DNA from 2 places in the Alteromonas sp. M12 genome. Region 1 is predicted to be linked to the other one. Evidence: predicted binding sites of a transcription regulator. Region 1 holds the regulator's gene; the other holds the start of a gene.

Region 1 (8,759 bases):
TTCGGTACCTTGCTGCCCTATGCTATTGAAGCGGCGGAAGAATTAGGAGCGACTATGGTAGATATGCGCTTTGTAAAACCTTTGGATAGCAACATAATCGATTCATTAGCCAAGGATTTTGAGCTATTTGTAAGCCTTGAAGATGGCGCAATTACGGGTGGTGCAGGCAGTGCAGTGGCAGAATATTTACTCAGTCAAAAGTACACGAGCAAGTTACTGCAAATAGGCTTACCTGATGAGTTCATCATGCAAGGAACGCAACAAGAGATGTATAAAGAGTTGCAATTAGACGGTGCTGGTATTGTTGCCAAAGTAAGAGAATTTTTAGACTAATCACTGACTTTTAACTGGCTATTTAATTAGCCAGTTATTTGATGTTGCTAGGGTCTTATAAGCTAAGTGACAGTGGCGGCAAAGATTCAGATAAATTTATAGAAGCTGGAAATAGTGGAAGAACAAGACGTTAAAAGTAACGAGCTATAGAACCCCGAAGTGCAGTAGCAAATGTAGACTAGCAAAAGCAGCGATTCCCGCCAACACATCGTCGGCCATAATACCAAAACCACCGTGAACATGTTTATCTAAGTAGCTTATTGGCCATGGTTTGAGAATATCGAAAACACGGAACAATACAAACCCCACCAGCATAGTCTGCCAGCTCAAAGGCACCGCAATCATAGTAATCATCATGCCTGCCACTTCATCCCAAACGATAGATGAATCATCGTGTACACCCATATCATCGGCAGTTTTGCCGCAAATCCAGATACCGGCAACACTGGCTATCAGACATAGAAATAGATAAACATTCAAGGAGACGGTTTCTAGCAGCAAGCAAACAAGTGGTACAGCGGCAAGGGTACCAAATGTTCCAGGCATTTTAGAGGCAAGGCCTGACCCTGCTCCTAAAGCCAAAAAATGTGCTGGGTTACTCAGCGTAACTCGGCTTCGTTGTTCAGCGTTCAAACGCTAAAGTGCTCAAAACATGCACCCTGTTGCTCATAAGGCTCATCATCAAAAACCAATTCAAGCTTTCGTTTTACGCCGGTAAGTTGACCAATGCAAGTTGCATTAATATTTGCGTTAGCCAAAGCAGTTTCTAAATTGCCCTTTTGTTCTTCATTAACAGTAAACAAAAGCTCATAGTCATCACCTGAACTGAGTGCATATTGGATTGCTTGCTCTAAATCGACCGTTTCTTTGAGGGCCACTGATAAGGGAAGATTTTTCACGTGGATTTTAGCACCACATTCAGATGCATTAAGAATATGTTGCAGGTCTTGCACTAGGCCGTCAGATATATCAATACAAGAGCTTGCCGTGCGTCGTAACGCCGTTCCAGCCAGCAATCTTGGTGCAGGATAATTTAGTCGGTTTAATAAGTAATTAGCAGCAAGTTCAGAACTATCGAGTTTGCCCAATTTAATATCTAGTCCGGCTCCTGCATCACCTATGGTGCCAGTAACATATACTAAGTCGCCAGGTTTAGCAGTGCTGCGCATTAACGCATGTTCATTCGGAACAAAACCGTGAGCTGTAATGGTAATTGCCAATGGACCTTGTACAGTATCACCGCCAATTAATTGTATTGAGTAGTATTTAGATACTTCAAATAGGGATTGTGAAAAAGCCTCTAACCAAGCTTCGTCTATATTAGGGAGAGATAGGGACAAACTAAACCAAGCTGGCTCCGCCCCCATAGCCGCCAGATCACTTAAATTAACCGCCAATGCTTTATGCGCAATCGCTTCAGGTGGCGTATCCACGGGAAAGTGCACGCCACTAATTAATGTATCAGTGGTGATGGCAAGGTTAAGGCCTTCAGGCACACGAGTGATTGCACAATCATCCCCAATGCCCTGAATTACGTCTTTACGCGACTCTCGCTCTTGTTTAAAAAAGCGATCAATAATATCAAATTCTTTCACGTTACTCTTTTGAAGATAATTCGTGTTTTCTGAGGGTTTTAATTGCTTTATCAAGCACACCGTTTACAAACTTATGGCTTTCGTCCGCACCGAAAGATTTCGCCAATTCGATAGCTTCGTTTATCACTACCTTGTAAGGGACATCAATACGTGCGGTAAGTTCATAGGTTGCAATGCGCAGAATAGCTTTTTCCACCACATCAAGTTCTTCTGGTAAACGCCCAAGGTATGGTTTGATCGTTTTATCAAGGTTTTCACTATCTTTGACAACATTTCGCAACAATTCTTGGAAATATGCCATATCGACTTTTTCCATATTTGTGCTTGTGGCAATTCCCAGTTCGATTTGCTCCACTGGGTTTTTGCTCATTTGCCAAGAGTAAACGGCTTGTACCGCAAGCTCTCTTGCTTTTCTACGTGCAGATGGCTTCACGGATTATGCCTCTTCAATTTGCGCGATGACATTTACCATTTCCAGTGCACCCATGGCCGCATCAGCGCCCTTGTTACCTGCTTTGGTGCCTGAACGTTCGATTGCTTGTTCAATGCTGTCAGTAGTGATTACACCGAAAGAAACCGGTATGCCGTATTCCAATGAAACCTGTGCTAGACCTTTATTACATTCGCCAGCAACAAAATCAAAATGGGGGGTACCGCCACGGATAACAGCACCTAAGGCAATAATAGCATCGTATTTTTTTTGCTCAGCTAATTTTTTAGCTACGATGGGAAGCTCATAAGCACCGGGAACTCGAACCAAAGTAATGTCTTGATCACTCACTTCACCCACACGTTCTAGAGTGTCTAATGCTCCGTCAACTAAGCTCTCAACAACAAAACTGTTAAACCGAGATACAACCAGCGCAAACTTTTTGCCGGTTGCGCGAACATTACCTTCAATGATATTCATGTTTGTGAAGCCCTGTAAGAAAAACGGCGCGGATTATAGCACAACGCCATGGAAACCCAAATGGATTAATATACGTAATCGACAACTTCTAGACCAAAACCCGATAAGGCGTGATATTTCTTAGGTTTGCTTAGCAAACGCATCTTACGCACCCCTAGGGTAGCGAGAATTTGACTTCCCACTCCAACGGTTCGTGAAGTGCCTTGATATTTAGCTGCAGCCGCACTTCTGCCTTGATCTTCGGCTTCAAATTGTTTTACCTGCGCAATCAGATCTTCTTGCTTACCCAATAGCACCAAAACGCCTCCTTCATCGGCGATTTTTTGCATCGCCTCGTGCAACCCCATGCTGCGCTGGGCAGAGCGTTCAGATGCAAATAAATCGTTAAACGTATTATGTAAGTGCACTCTAACCAAGGTAGGATTGTCACTGTCGATTTTGCCTTTACATAAAGCAAAATGCACTTGGTCATCAATGACATCTTTAAAGGTATGTAAATCAAACTCGCCGTAGCGAGTGGGCAATTTGCAACTAGCGACTTGTTCTATGGTCGTTTCATTGAGGTTTCTATATTCGATTAAATCGGCAATGGTACCCATTTTCAAATTATGCTTTTCAGCAAATAATTCTAGTTCAGGTCTTCGTGCCATAGTGCCATCTTCATTTAAGATTTCGACGATAACCGAAGCAGGTTCTGCACCAGCTAATCTTGCTAAGTCTACTCCTGCTTCAGTGTGGCCCGCTCTATTGAGTACACCACCCTCTTTGGCAATTAACGGAAAAATATGGCCAGGCTGAACAATATCTTCTGCTTTTGCATTTTTGTTGACGGCAGCCAAAATAGTTTGCGCTCGATCCGCCGCAGAAATCCCAGTAGTAACTCCCTTAGCGGCTTCAATTGAAACGGTGAAATTAGTAGAAAATTGGGCACTATTGTTATCGACCATTAATGGTAAATTCAAATGCTGACAGCGTTCTGCTGTCATTGGCAAACACACCAACCCTCGAGCATGGGTGACCATAAAATTGATAGCCTCAGGAGTCGCATATTCTGCGGCCATAATCAGATCGCCTTCATTTTCACGATCTTCATCATCCATCAGGATCACCATTTTGCCCTGTTTGATGTCTTCGATTATTTCTTCGATGCTATGTAATGCCATTGTGTAGGGTACTCTGTATTTTGTGTATTTTAATAGATTAAATTTGGTTTACTTCAAATAGCCGTTTTCAGCCAAAAATTGCAGATCTATGCCTGATTTATTCTGACTGTGTGCGGCTTTATCACCTAATATCAAACGCTCCAGATAGCGAGCAATCAAGTCCACTTCTAGATTAACTAAACTTCCAACTTGGTAATTACCGATAATTGTTTCTTGTAAGGTATGTGGAATTAACGTGAGCATAAACTTAGCTCCATCCACGTCATTGACAGTTAAGCTAACACCATCAATTGTAATGGAGCCTTTTTCAGATATGTATTTAGCTAATTCATCGGGTGCTTGAATCCAGATTTCTAACCAACGGTCAATCGGATTAATGGCCACGATTTTTCCCACACCATCCACATGACCACTGACAATATGGCCGCCAAAGCGAGAGCTTGCCTGCATGGCTTTCTCAAGGTTTACTTTGTCGCCCACAGTGTAGTTAGCAAAACCAGAACGTTTGATGGTTTCAGGAGAGACATCAACGCTGTAATGTTTATCTGAAAAATCCACAACGGTTAAACACACACCATTGGTGGCGATACTGTCACCTAATGCCACGTCTGACATATCTAACTTATTCACTGCAACGGTAAGGCGAATATCATCACCCTTGGGTTGCAATTTTGCGATATGACCTACATCTTCTATTATTCCAGTAAACATTTTGTCATCCGATATTTGCAAAAATTTCAATTGAGTCAGTTATTTAAAATGTGCGACCATTTTCAAATCATCACCGACCATACGAACAGTGGACCATCGTAACATTTTAGCTTGATTCATTTGTGTCAGTTCATCCATCACAAACAAATTTTGACCTTTATCCCCCAATAGTTTGGGCGCTTGATATAAAATCAACTCATCTACTAAGTCTTGTTGAACTAACGCCCCTGCAAGCCGGCCACCAGCCTCTACCCAAACTTCATTTAATTGTCTTTCAGACAAAATTTGTAACATGGCTTGTAAATCAAGTTTATTGCCTAGGCTATTTATTTGGACTTGTTCTACGCTGGCTCTTATTGAAGGGTTATGTTTGCGATTTATAATTAGATTTCGACCATCAAGATCAAACATTTTTAAATTATCAGTAAGTTGGTTTTTACCATCTAAAATAATTCGCAGGGGTTGCCGAAGTTCAGATTCAGTTATCCACGTTTTGGCATGACTTAATTCGTTATATCTTACATTTAGACTTGGATTATCGGCTAAAACCGTTCCGGAACCAGACAATATGGCGCAGCTCCTAGCTCGATGTTCTTGCACATCAGAGCGCGCCGCCGCCCCCGTAATCCATTGACTATGACCATTCGCTAATGCTGTTTTACCATCAAGGCTTGCGGCTAGTTTCACTGTGAGCCACGGACGATTATATTTCATCCGTTTTATAAAACCGCGATTTAATAGTTCAGCCTGCTCTGTCATTAGACCATGGGAGACATCGATACCTTGTTCAGATAAACGTTTTAATCCACTTCCCGCGACTTTCGGGTTGGGATCAACCATAGCAGCAACCACACGTTTCACACCGGCGTGAATTAACGCATCAGCGCAAGGAGGAGTTTTGCCAAAATGACTACAAGGCTCTAAAGTAACATAAGCGGTCGCGCCTAGTGCTTTGTCACCTGCTTGTTTAAGAGCATGTACTTCAGCATGAGGAGTGCCTGCTTTATGGTGCCATCCTTGACCTAGTACATCCCCATTTTGATTCGCAATAACACAGCCGACATTGGGATTTGGTGTCGTAGTAAATTGACCTTTGCTGGCCAACTTTAGAGCGATGCTCATTAAATGATGGTCTAAATTTGAAAAATTATAGGCAGACATTTTGTACCAATTTCGCTAAGCGGATAAAAAAATTAAGGCTTTTCACCTAATTTGGCAATTTCTTCACCAAACTCACGAATATCTTCGAATGAACGGTAAACCGATGCAAAACGCACGTAGGCGACTTTATCTAGCTCTTTGAGCGCATCCATGATCAAGCTGCCCAAGAATTCGCTGCTAATTTCCCGCTCTCCTGTTGCGCGCAAAGATGACTTCAACTGACTAATACAATGTTCCACTTTTTCAGTGCTTACGGGGCGTTTCTCTAATGCTCGCAATAAACCGGCGCGCAATTTATCTTCATTAAACGGCTCTCTTGAACCGTCGCGCTTAACCACTCTAGGCATCACTAACTCTGCAATTTCAAAGGTAGTAAAGCGCTCATGACAAGCGGTGCACTCTCGTCTGCGGCGCACCTGATGACCTTCGGCAACCAATCGGGAATCGATAACTTTAGTTTCTTGTTCAGAGCAGAAAGGACAAAACATAGACTTATTTTCTTTTCACTATCTACAGATGCTCGCTAAACTAGCATAAAAAAGTCAAAAGGTGATATATGCAACGTCTAATTTATCTATTATCAATAGTGATAATTATATTTAATGCGCACGTAGAGGCTGCTGATTCGAAATGTGTTTCCCTAACCCAACTGCAATGGCTTGTGGGGAACTGGCAAACGACGCCAGATGGCAATACCCAAGAAAGTTGGTTGAAAATAAGCGACGACACCTTAACAGGAACAGGCAGCAGCCGAGATGCATCAGGAAAACTCAAGCAACAAGAAAGTATGCGTTTAGTACAAATGCAAACAGAGATATTTTATTTAGCAAAAGTTGGCCACAATAGCTTACCAGTGGCCTTTAGAGCGAAAAACTGCACAGCAAATACCGTTACCTTTGAAAATCCAAATCACGATTTTCCAAAGCAAATAGAATATTTACGTACGGAAAACACCCTGTTAGTAAATGTGTCAGGTAACAATGGCAGAGGGTTTAAGGTGCACTACCAATTAAAACCAAGTGCCAATTAGTCTTTGGCAAGTGATTTACTCTTCAGTGACTAATTCAAATCCTTCGTCTAACCAACCTGTTACCCCACCAATGAGTTTTTTCACTGGTCGCCCCAATTCAGCTAATTTAAGAGCGGCCTTGTCAGCGCCATTGCAATGAGGGCCAGCACAATACACCACAAATAAGGTTTCATTAGGGTAAGTTTGGATTGTCTCAGAGTTGATGTTTTTGTGGGGTAAGTTTATCGCGTTGGGTAAATGGCCTTGTTTGAAAAGCACTAAACTTCGCACATCCAGCAACACAAAATCTTGACGGTTATTGCTGATGGCAAAATGTGTATCCCAACAATCCGTTTCTAAACTTAATAAATGTGCAAAATGGGCCTTTGCGATGTCAACTGACGCGGCAGGTATTCGTGATACTACTGATGACATATATTACTCCTCTAACAAAAGTGAGTTTTATTATCAGCAACTTAAGGGCAAAGGCAAAGTAGCTAGTAAGCCAATATTCGATGATTCTAAGACAAAAAAAAGCCGCTGATAAACAGCGGCTATATGTAGTAGAGTGTTAGAAATTAACCGTAAACGGGGAATTTCTCACATAATTCAATCACTTCTTTTTTAACTCTAGCAATAGTTTCCGCACTTTCAATATCATCAAGCACATCACTAATCCAATTTGCCACTTGTTTAGCTTCCTGTTCGCCAAACCCGCGACGGGTAATTGCTGGAGAGCCAATACGCAAGCCACTGGTTACAAAAGGAGAGCGAGGATCATTTGGTACCGAATTTTTGTTGACTGTGATATTGGCACTACCCAATGCAGCATCGGCATCTTTACCAGTAATATCTTTATCAATTAAATCCAGCAAAAACAGATGGTTATCTGTTCCATCCGAAACAATTTTATAGCCACGCTCTTGCATTACGCTAACCATAGCTTTGGCATTTACGACAACTTGCTTTTGATATTCTTTAAATTCTGGTTCTAGGGCTTCTTTAAAGGCTACTGCTTTTGCTGCAATCACGTGACACAAAGGACCACCTTGATTACCTGGAAATACAGAACTATTCAATTTTTTGTAAATAGTTTCGTCACCACAAGCAGATAGAATCAATCCACCACGAGGACCAGCTAACGTTTTATGGGTAGTAGTGGTTACGACATGTGCATGGGGTAATGGATTAGGATAAATCCCAGCAGCCACCAATCCAGCAACATGTGCCATATCAACCAACAAGAAAGCACCCACTTTATCGGCAATCTCACGGAACTTCTGCCAATCAACAATACCTGAATATGCAGAGAAGCCACCAATAATCATTTTCGGTTTATGCTCAAGTGCTAAATCTTCCACTTGCTGCATATCAATTTCGCCAGTCGCTTCATTTAGACCATACTGAACAGCATTATAGGTTTTGCCTGAAAAGCTAACATGAGCACCGTGAGTAAGGTGTCCACCATGAGCTAGACTCATTCCTAGAACGGTATCCCCAGCGTCAAGTAACGCCATAAAGACAGCAGAGTTTGCTTGCGATCCTGAATGCGGTTGTACATTGGCATACTCAGCACCAAATAGCTGTTTGGCTCGCTCAATCGCTAAATCTTCTGCGATATCAACATACTCACATCCACCGTAGTAACGCTTGTGAGGGTATCCTTCTGCGTATTTGTTGGTAAGTTGAGAACCTTGGGCTTCCAAAACTCGCGGACTACAATAATTTTCCGAGGCAATAAGCTCGATGTGATGCTCTTGGCGTTGAGTTTCTTTTACGATCGCATCGTATAACTCGGGGTCAAAGTCAGCAATATTCATGTTACGTTTCAGCATGGTGTCTCCTCAACAACTCGGCACAACGTTCAGGTGATAACG
Region 2 (8,759 bases), 1.2 Mb from region 1:
ATCAGCATGGTCACCCACTGCAGATAGATTCAAGGGTACAGCTGAAAACTGCCCTCTTCCGCCGCCATGGGTAAATAGTATTTGATAATCATCAGGAACTGCCAGTAGCTTGCGCAAATTATGAGTGGCACGCTCAGCAACCTCTATATAAGCTTTGCTGCGATGGCTCATTTCCATCACCGAGCACCCTTGATCTTGCCAATTAATAAACTCTTGTTGTGCTCGCAACATAACATCAGTAGGTAACATCGCAGGACCTGCACTGAAATTATAAGTAACTGCCATAATTTGATTTTCTCCCGAAAAAAAACGAGCGGAATAAGCCACTCGTTTTAAGTATGATTAAAAACTAGCGTTTAAGATTCTACTCAGTAGCGTCAGAGTCTGGTTGTCCAGCGTCATCGTCTGCAACTTCAGCTTGTTCAGCTTCTACTGCATCTTCGCCTTCTAATAGCTCTAAATCTTCTGCTTCAATCTCTTCTATCTTCTGTAAGCCCACTACATGTTCGTCTTTGCCAGTGCGGATTAGTCTGACACCTTGAGTATTTCTGCCCACGGTAGAGACTTCATCAACACGTGTTCTAACCAAAGTACCTTGGTCACTGATCAACATAATTTCTTGACCTTCGAACACTTGCACTGCACCAACCACTGCACCATTACGCTCAGAAACCTTGATAGATACAACACCTTGTGTTGCACGGCTCTTAGCTGGGTAGTCAGCAATAGGAGTACGTTTTCCGAAACCATTCTCAGTTGCGGTTAAAATCGCGCCGTCACCTTTAGGTACAATCAGTGATACCACTTTTTGGCCTTCTTGCAACCGGATACCGCGAACACCTGTGGCCGTTCTGCCCATTGGACGCAGCGCTAACAACTCTTCACCCGTTTCAGGGTCACGTTTTACTTCACCGGTTTCAGAATCACGTTGTTTTTCGTTAAAACGAACTACTTTACCTGCATCTGAGAACAACATAATGTCGCTTTCACCGTCTGTAATATCAACGCCAATTAATTCATCACCTTCGTTTAAGTTGACCGCAATGATACCGTTTGAACGAGGACGTGAATATTGAGAAAGTGCGGTCTTTTTAACTGTACCGTTTGCAGTTGCCATTAATACAAATTTACCTTCTTCAAATTCTTGAATTGGTAAAATAGCAGTAATACGTTCACCTTCTTCTAGTGGAAGAATATTAACGATTGGACGTCCACGAGCGTTACGACTAGCGAATGGTAATTGATATACTTTCAACCAATATAAGCGGCCACGGGTTGAGAAGCACAAAATATGGTCGTGGGTATTAGCAACCAATAACTTTTCAATGAAGTCTTCGTTCTTCATTTTAGTCGCAGATTTACCTTTACCACCACGTCGCTGCGCTTCGTAGTCAGAAAGTTTCTGATACTTCACGTAACCTTCACGAGAAAGTGTCACTACTACATCTTCACGTTCGATAAGATCTTCCATGTCGATGTCGTGTGTAGCGGCGGTAATTTCAGTGCGTCTTTCATCACCATATTCGTCACGAATTAACTCAAGCTCTTCTCTGATCACTTCCATCAAACGTTCTGAACTAGACAAAATGCGTAATAGTTCAGCGATAACGTCTAATAGATCTTTATATTCAGCTAAGATTTTGTCGTGTTCTAAACCTGTTAGTTTATGTAGACGTAAGTCCAAAATTGCCTGAGCTTGCTGCTCAGTTAAGAAATATTCGCCTTCGGAAATACCGAATTGAGGTTCAAGCCAATCAGGACGAGCCGCATCATCACCAGCGCGAGCTAGCATTTCAGCCACATCACCTAACGCCCAACCACGAGCGACCAAAGATGCTTTAGCGTCACTTGGACTTTGCGAGGCTTTAATTAACTCGATGATTTCATCGATATTAACCAGGGCAATCGCTAAACCTTCAAGGATATGGGCACGGTCACGGGCTTTTTTCAACTCATAAACCGTACGACGGGTAACCACTTCTCTGCGATGCAGAACAAAGGCTTCTAAAATGTCTTTTAGATTAAATACGCGAGGCTGGTTGTTATCCAAGGCTACCATATTAATACCAAATACAGTTTGTAACTGTGTTTGAGCATATAAATGGTTTAACAGTACTTCTGCTGATTCATTGCGTTTCACTTCAACAACAATACGCATACCGTCTTTATCAGACTCGTCACGTAAAGCAGATATACCTTCTATTTTCTTTTCTTTTACCAGTTCAGCAATTTTTTCAATTAACCTTGCTTTGTTAACTTGGTAAGGAATTTCGTGCACGATAATGGTTTCTTTACCGCTATCTTCAGTTTCAATCTCAGCGCGTGCGCGCATGTAGATTTTACCGCGACCTGTGCGATACGCATCATCAATGCCTTTACGACCACTGATTAATGCTGCAGTTGGGAAATCAGGACCTGGAATGTGAGTCATGATTTCTTCGATGGTCATATCGGGATTATCGATAAGTGCGATACAGCCATTCACAACTTCAGTTAAGTTATGCGGTGGAATATTAGTCGCCATACCTACCGCAATACCTGAAGAACCGTTAACTAATAAGTTAGGTACGCGGGTGGGTAGTACGTCTGGAATATGTTCTGTACCGTCATAGTTAGGTACAAAATCAACGGTTTCTTTTTCTAAATCGGCGAGAAGTTCATGGGCTATTTTAGCCATTCTCACTTCGGTATAACGCATCGCAGCTGCGGAGTCACCGTCAACAGAACCAAAGTTACCTTGGCCGTCAACTAGCATATATCGCAAGGAAAATGGCTGCGCCATACGAACAATGGTGTCGTAAACAGCAGTATCACCGTGAGGGTGATATTTACCAATCACGTCACCTACTACACGAGCGGATTTTTTGTACGGTTTATTATAATCGTTTTTCAACTCATTCATGGCGAACAATACGCGGCGGTGAACAGGTTTTAACCCATCACGCACATCCGGTAGTGCACGTCCAACAATGACACTCATTGCATAGTCGAGGTAAGAATTTTTAAGTTCTTCCTCTATATTAATGGGGAGAATTTCGTTGGCATTGTCTGTCATATACAGCCTTGTCCCTAAATTATTATCTGAATCTACTGATGAAACTGGTCAAGTCAGTTTGAAAAGTTCGACTTCACTTATAGTTATAGTGGGTTCTAAATCGACTGTAGATTCTACCACCGAGAAAACAAAATAAATAGCCGTGATTAGCTTATATAGTGTGCAATCAAACAATTATTTAGCATATCTTCGGGTATAAAGGTCTGGTTATCTAAATTAATGACAGCTTATAATAGCAAACAGATGAAAAAGGAGTGAACAATGACCAATCAAAACGTAGACGCTGCAGAAATAGATAAGTTTTCGGCTTTAGCGTCTAGGTGGTGGGATTTAGAAGGTGAATTTAAGCCTTTGCATGAAATTAATCCGCTAAGAGCAGATTACATTCAGCAACGGACTAACGGGGTGTTCGACAAAAGCATTATTGATGTTGGATGCGGCGGCGGTATTTTATCAGAGTATTTAGCTAAGCAAGGAGCACAAGTTACCGGTATTGATATGGCTTCTGAATCCTTAGAAGTAGCGCGACTTCACGGTTTAGAATCCGGTGTAAAAGTAAGCTACCAACAAATCACTGCTGAACAAATGGCTGAGCAGCATGCCAATCAATTTGACATCGTGACTTGTCTTGAGATGTTAGAGCATGTGCCAGATCCGGCCTCAATTGTACGAGCTTGTGCTGCGTTAGTTAAGCCTGGCGGTGATGTGTTTTTCTCCACATTGAATCGAAACCTGAAATCCTATTTGATGGCTATTGTTGGCGCAGAAAAAGTGTTGAACCTGGTTCCTAAGGGCACCCATGAGTATGAGAAGTTTATCCAACCCTCTGAATTATTAAGTTGGGTCGATAGCACAGATTTAATCACTAAACACATGACAGGTTTGCATATGAACCCCTTTTCCAAACAATATTACCTTTCTGAACAAAACGTTGATGTAAATTACATTGTGCATTGCCAGAAAAGTGAAGTGTAAAGATGGTCTCGAAAAACAATTTATTTAATGACAAGTACGCTGGCATTTTATTTGATTTGGATGGCACCTTGTTAGACACCGCGGCTGATTTGGGTAATGCCCTTAATCATGTGCTTGCCCATTATGATCGCCCAGCCTGCCAGCCTCAGGAATACCGCTGTGTTGCATCAGACGGTGCCCTTGGTTTGTTAAAATTGGGGTTTGCAGAGGATTTTGAAGCCCTGTCAAAGCAAGCGTTGCAGAAATGCAGACAAATGCTTCTTGACCATTACGAACAGAATGTTTGTGTTGATACAACCTGCTTTGAAGGGGTTGAAGATAGCTTAGAGTTTCTGAATCAAAATGCTATTCCTTGGGGGATTGTCACTAACAAACCTGGATTTTTAACCACGCAATTACTGACCCACTTCCCAATTATGCAAAGTTGCGGGATTATCATCAGTGGCGACACTTATATTAAACGTAAACCCCATCCTCTGCCGCTTTTAGAAGCCGCCAGAGTGCTTGAATTGAATCCACAAAATACCTTATATGTTGGTGACGCGCTTAGAGATATTGAAGCCGCCCGTAACGCAAATATGGTTAGTGTCGCGGCGCTCTATGGTTACATTAAAGATCAACAAGAAGTGGTTAATTGGAAAGCAGACTTTGAGATAAGTCAGTTCAGTCAGTTACACGATCTAACCTAGGCACAAAATTCATCAAATTTATGTCACTCTCACATTTCATAAATGAACAGGGGGAAGCATAAAGAATACCAGATATAGTGACAGTTGAGATTTTAAACACTATATATCGTGATATTCTAAAAATAGATTTTGTCCTTCAAAAATAATTTAACTTTTTAATTTAATCTAAAATTTGCTTGCATTCGGCTTAACTCATTCGCTAATGCAGCTTCTAAGTTAGTCAATACTAACATATCAATTGGTTGAGTTTTTTTGGCGATAAAACCACCACATATTGGGTTGCAAATAGAGGTAAACACCTCTATCTTGTGCTCGTCACATTTTTTCTAACTATTCTAAAAAATAACCGGAAGTAAACGCTTTTCAATGCGATCAATTTACTCCATGAAGTGTGGCTAGAATTTAAAACGTTAATATACAAAAACAATGTGTTCGTTAAATTTTATTTTTCAGAGCATGGGGCGCTAATTATCTTATACGGCTATCAAATACATGAATAACTCTCTAAATGTCACGAAACGCGATGGTGAACGTGAAGTCTTAAATTTGGACAAAATTCACAAAGTCATAACTTGGGCGGCCAAAGGCCTAAAAAATGTTTCAGTTTCTCAAGTTGAAATCAAAGCTCACATTCAATTTTATGATGGTATCAAAACCGAAGACATTCATGAGACCTTGATCAAATCAGCAGCAGACTTAATTTCTACTGATACACCTGATTATCAATATCTTGCAGCTCGTTTAGCCGTTTTCCATCTGCGTAAAAAAGCCTATGGTCAGTTTGAACCACCTACTTTGCTTACTCACGTAAAAGAGATGGTTGCTAAGGGAAAATATGACCAACACATTTTAGAAGACTACTCAGAGCAAGAGCTGAATGAACTAGATCAATATATGGATCATTGGCGCGACATGAACTTCAGTTATGCAGCAGTTAAACAACTGGAAGGCAAATATTTAGTTCAGAATCGCGTGACCGGTGAAATCTACGAAAGTGCCCAATTTTTGTATATTTTAGTGGCAGCGTGTTTGTTCGCTAACTATCCAAAAGACACACGTTTAGATTATGTAAAACGTTTCTATGATGCCACATCATTATTTAAAATTTCTTTGCCTACGCCAATTATGTCGGGCGTTAGAACCCCTACCCGTCAATTTAGTTCTTGTGTATTGATAGAAGCTGGCGACAGCCTAGATTCGATCAACGCGACTGCCAGCGCGATCGTAAAATACGTTAGTCAACGAGCTGGTATCGGCGTAAATGCTGGGCGTATTCGTGCTCTAGGCAGTGAAATTCGCGGTGGTGAGGCTTACCACACCGGTTGTATCCCATTTTATAAATACTTCCAAACCGCGGTGAAAAGTTGCTCTCAAGGTGGTGTTCGAGGCGGCGCAGCAACCTTATTTTATCCGGTATGGCACTTAGAAGTAGAATCTTTATTGGTACTTAAAAATAACCGCGGTGTTGAAGAAAATCGAGTTAGACATCTCGATTACGGTGTTCAGTTTAATAAACTTATGTACACACGCATGATCAAGGATCAACATATCACGCTGTTCAGCCCCTCCGATGTACCAGGGCTTTATGATGCCTTCTTTGCGGATCAAGATGAGTTCGAAGCTTTATATGTTAAGTACGAACAAGATGATTCTATTCGTAAAAAGAAAATCAGAGCAGTAGAGTTATTTAGTTTATTTATGCAAGAGCGTGCAAGTACAGGGCGTATTTATCTGCAAAATGTTGATCACTGTAATACTCACAGTCCATTTAATCCGAAACTTGCACCGGTTAGACAAAGCAACTTGTGTTTGGAGATTGCCCTTCCAACCAAACCTTTACAGCACATTAACGACGAAAATGGCGAAATCGCACTTTGTACCTTATCTGCATTTAATCTCGGCGCAATTGAAAGCCTTGACGAATTCGAAGAAATGGCTGACTTAGCGGTACGCGCTCTGGATAGCTTGTTAGACTATCAAGATTACCCAGTCCCTGCTGCATACCGTGCGTCAATTGATAGAAGAACCTTGGGTATAGGTGTCATTAACTTTGCTTACTACTTGGCTAAAAATGGCAAAAAATACTCAGATGGAAGTGGTAATGCGCTAATACACAGAACCTTTGAAGCCATGCAGTATTATCTTCTTAAAGCTTCAAATAACCTAGCTAAAGAAAAAGGTGCTTGTCCTAAGTTCAATGAAACCACCTATTCACAAGGTATATTGCCCATTGATACCTACAAAAAAGATTTGGATAAGGTATGTGACGAGCCACTTCATTACGACTGGGAATCCTTGCGTAAAGAAATTGTTGAACACGGGCTGCGAAACAGTACGTTATCAGCATTAATGCCGTCAGAAACGTCTTCACAGATATCCAATGCGACAAATGGTATAGAGCCACCTCGTGGGCATATTAGTATTAAATCCTCAAAAGATGGCGTACTCAAACAAGTGGTACCTGAATACGATAGATTGAAGGAGCAATACGAATTGCTTTGGGATATCAATTCCAACGATGGTTACCTGCAATTATGCGCCATCATGCAAAAATTTATCGATCAAACGATTTCTGCCAATACGAGTTACGATCCTGGTAAATACGAAGGCGGAAAAGTACCTATGAAATTGTTGTTAAAAGACTTATTAACCACTTATAAATTGGGTATTAAAACCTTGTATTACCACAATACACGAGATGGCGCTTCTGACACTTCACAACTTGAATTGAAAAAAGAAGTCGCTACACCTTTGGCTCAAGAAGTTGTCTTGGAAGAAGATGATGATTGTGCCGGTGGTGCATGTAAGATCTAAACCAAAAACCAAGTTTGGTGGCGTATTGCGCGCCACCCAGTGTTAAACCTCACAGAGTACTGACGGTAAATGAAATACACCACTTTTAATCAAAAACCAACGAATCCTTTATTGGAACCTATGTTTTTCGGCAATCCAGTGAATGTTGCTCGATACGACCAGCAAAAACACAGTATTTTTGAAAAATTAATTGAAAAACAAATTAGTTTTTTCTGGCGTCCAGAAGAAGTTGACGTCAGTAAAGACCGGGTTGATTTCCAGTCTTTAAGTGACTCTGAAAAACATATCTTTATTTCCAATTTAAAATATCAAACTTTGTTAGATTCGGTTCAAGGAAGAAGCCCAAATATTGCATTTCTTCCAATTATTTCGTTACCTGAATTAGAAACGTGGACAGAAACATGGTCATTTTTCGAAACCATACATTCACGTTCTTACACACACATTTTGCGTAACCTGTTTACCGATCCTAGCGCGATCTTTGATGATATTGTTGTCAATGAGCAAATCAAGCAAAGAGCAGGTGATATATCAAAATACTATGATGATTTGATTTTCTATACTCAACTTTGGCAAACCCAGGGTGAAGGTGTACACACAATTGATGGAGTTGCTTACACCATCACTATGCGTGAATTAAAGAAAAAACTGTATTTGTGTATGAACTCTGTCAATGCCCTAGAAGCCATACGTTTCTATGTTTCCTTTGCTTGTACATTTGCATTTGCCGAGCGCGAATTAATGGAAGGTAATTCGAAAATTATTCGTCTTATTGCACGAGATGAAAATCTACATTTAACCTCGACGCAGCATATTCTTAATCTTTGGCAAAAAGGCAAAGATGATCCTGAAATGGCAGAAATAGCGGAAGAGTTAAAAGACCAAGCTAAAGAAATATTTATGCAAGCTGTTGAACAAGAAAAACAATGGGCTGGATATTTATTTGCACAAGGCTCAATGATTGGCTTGAATGAAGAAATATTGTGTCAATATGTTGAATATATTGCCAATCATCGCATGTCGGCTATTGGCATGGGTCAACCTTTTGATATCACCAGCAATCCGTTACCTTGGATGAATAATTATCTCAACTCTGACAACGTACAAGTTGCCCCACAAGAATCAGAAATAAGCTCTTACTTGGTCGGTCAAATTGACGCTGAAGTAAATGCCAGTGACTTTGACGACTTCGATCTTTAATGTCCGAGAAGAAACAATACGTGATC

Evidence for each region. Region 1 encodes NrdR, which represses ribonucleotide reductase genes. Its sites were predicted from a motif close to AAACACNANATNTNGTGTTT; they were not measured.
Region 2: a site for NrdR is predicted at 4,982-5,001, ahead of nrdA (class 1a ribonucleoside-diphosphate reductase subunit alpha). Genes of this name have one in related genera too.

What each region holds. Positions count from the first base shown of each region.
Region 1 covers NZ_CP144164.1:1,359,220-1,367,978, reverse strand. Annotated here, with positions in the region: gene dxs (1-deoxy-D-xylulose-5-phosphate synthase) at 1-333, shown strand, start outside; gene VUI23_RS05795 (phosphatidylglycerophosphatase A) at 478-966, opposite strand; gene thiL (thiamine-phosphate kinase) at 963-1,928, opposite strand; gene nusB (transcription antitermination factor NusB) at 1,930-2,361, opposite strand; gene ribE (6,7-dimethyl-8-ribityllumazine synthase) at 2,365-2,838, opposite strand; gene ribBA (bifunctional 3,4-dihydroxy-2-butanone-4-phosphate synthase/GTP cyclohydrolase II) at 2,904-4,001, opposite strand; gene VUI23_RS05770 (riboflavin synthase) at 4,050-4,712, opposite strand; gene ribD (bifunctional diaminohydroxyphosphoribosylaminopyrimidine deaminase/5-amino-6-(5-phosphoribosylamino)uracil reductase RibD) at 4,752-5,873, opposite strand; gene nrdR (transcriptional regulator NrdR) at 5,906-6,361, opposite strand; gene VUI23_RS05755 (DUF6265 family protein) at 6,430-6,903, shown strand; gene VUI23_RS05750 (rhodanese-like domain-containing protein) at 6,919-7,317, opposite strand; gene glyA (serine hydroxymethyltransferase) at 7,461-8,717, opposite strand.
Region 2 covers NZ_CP144164.1:2,601,632-2,610,390, forward strand. Annotated here, with positions in the region: gene serC (3-phosphoserine/phosphohydroxythreonine transaminase) at 1-285, opposite strand, end outside; gene gyrA (DNA topoisomerase (ATP-hydrolyzing) subunit A) at 365-3,055, opposite strand; gene ubiG (bifunctional 2-polyprenyl-6-hydroxyphenol methylase/3-demethylubiquinol 3-O-methyltransferase UbiG) at 3,317-4,030, shown strand; gene VUI23_RS11145 (HAD-IA family hydrolase) at 4,033-4,719, shown strand; gene nrdA (class 1a ribonucleoside-diphosphate reductase subunit alpha) at 5,212-7,533, shown strand; gene nrdB (class Ia ribonucleoside-diphosphate reductase subunit beta) at 7,603-8,733, shown strand; gene yfaE (class I ribonucleotide reductase maintenance protein YfaE) at 8,733-8,759, shown strand, end outside.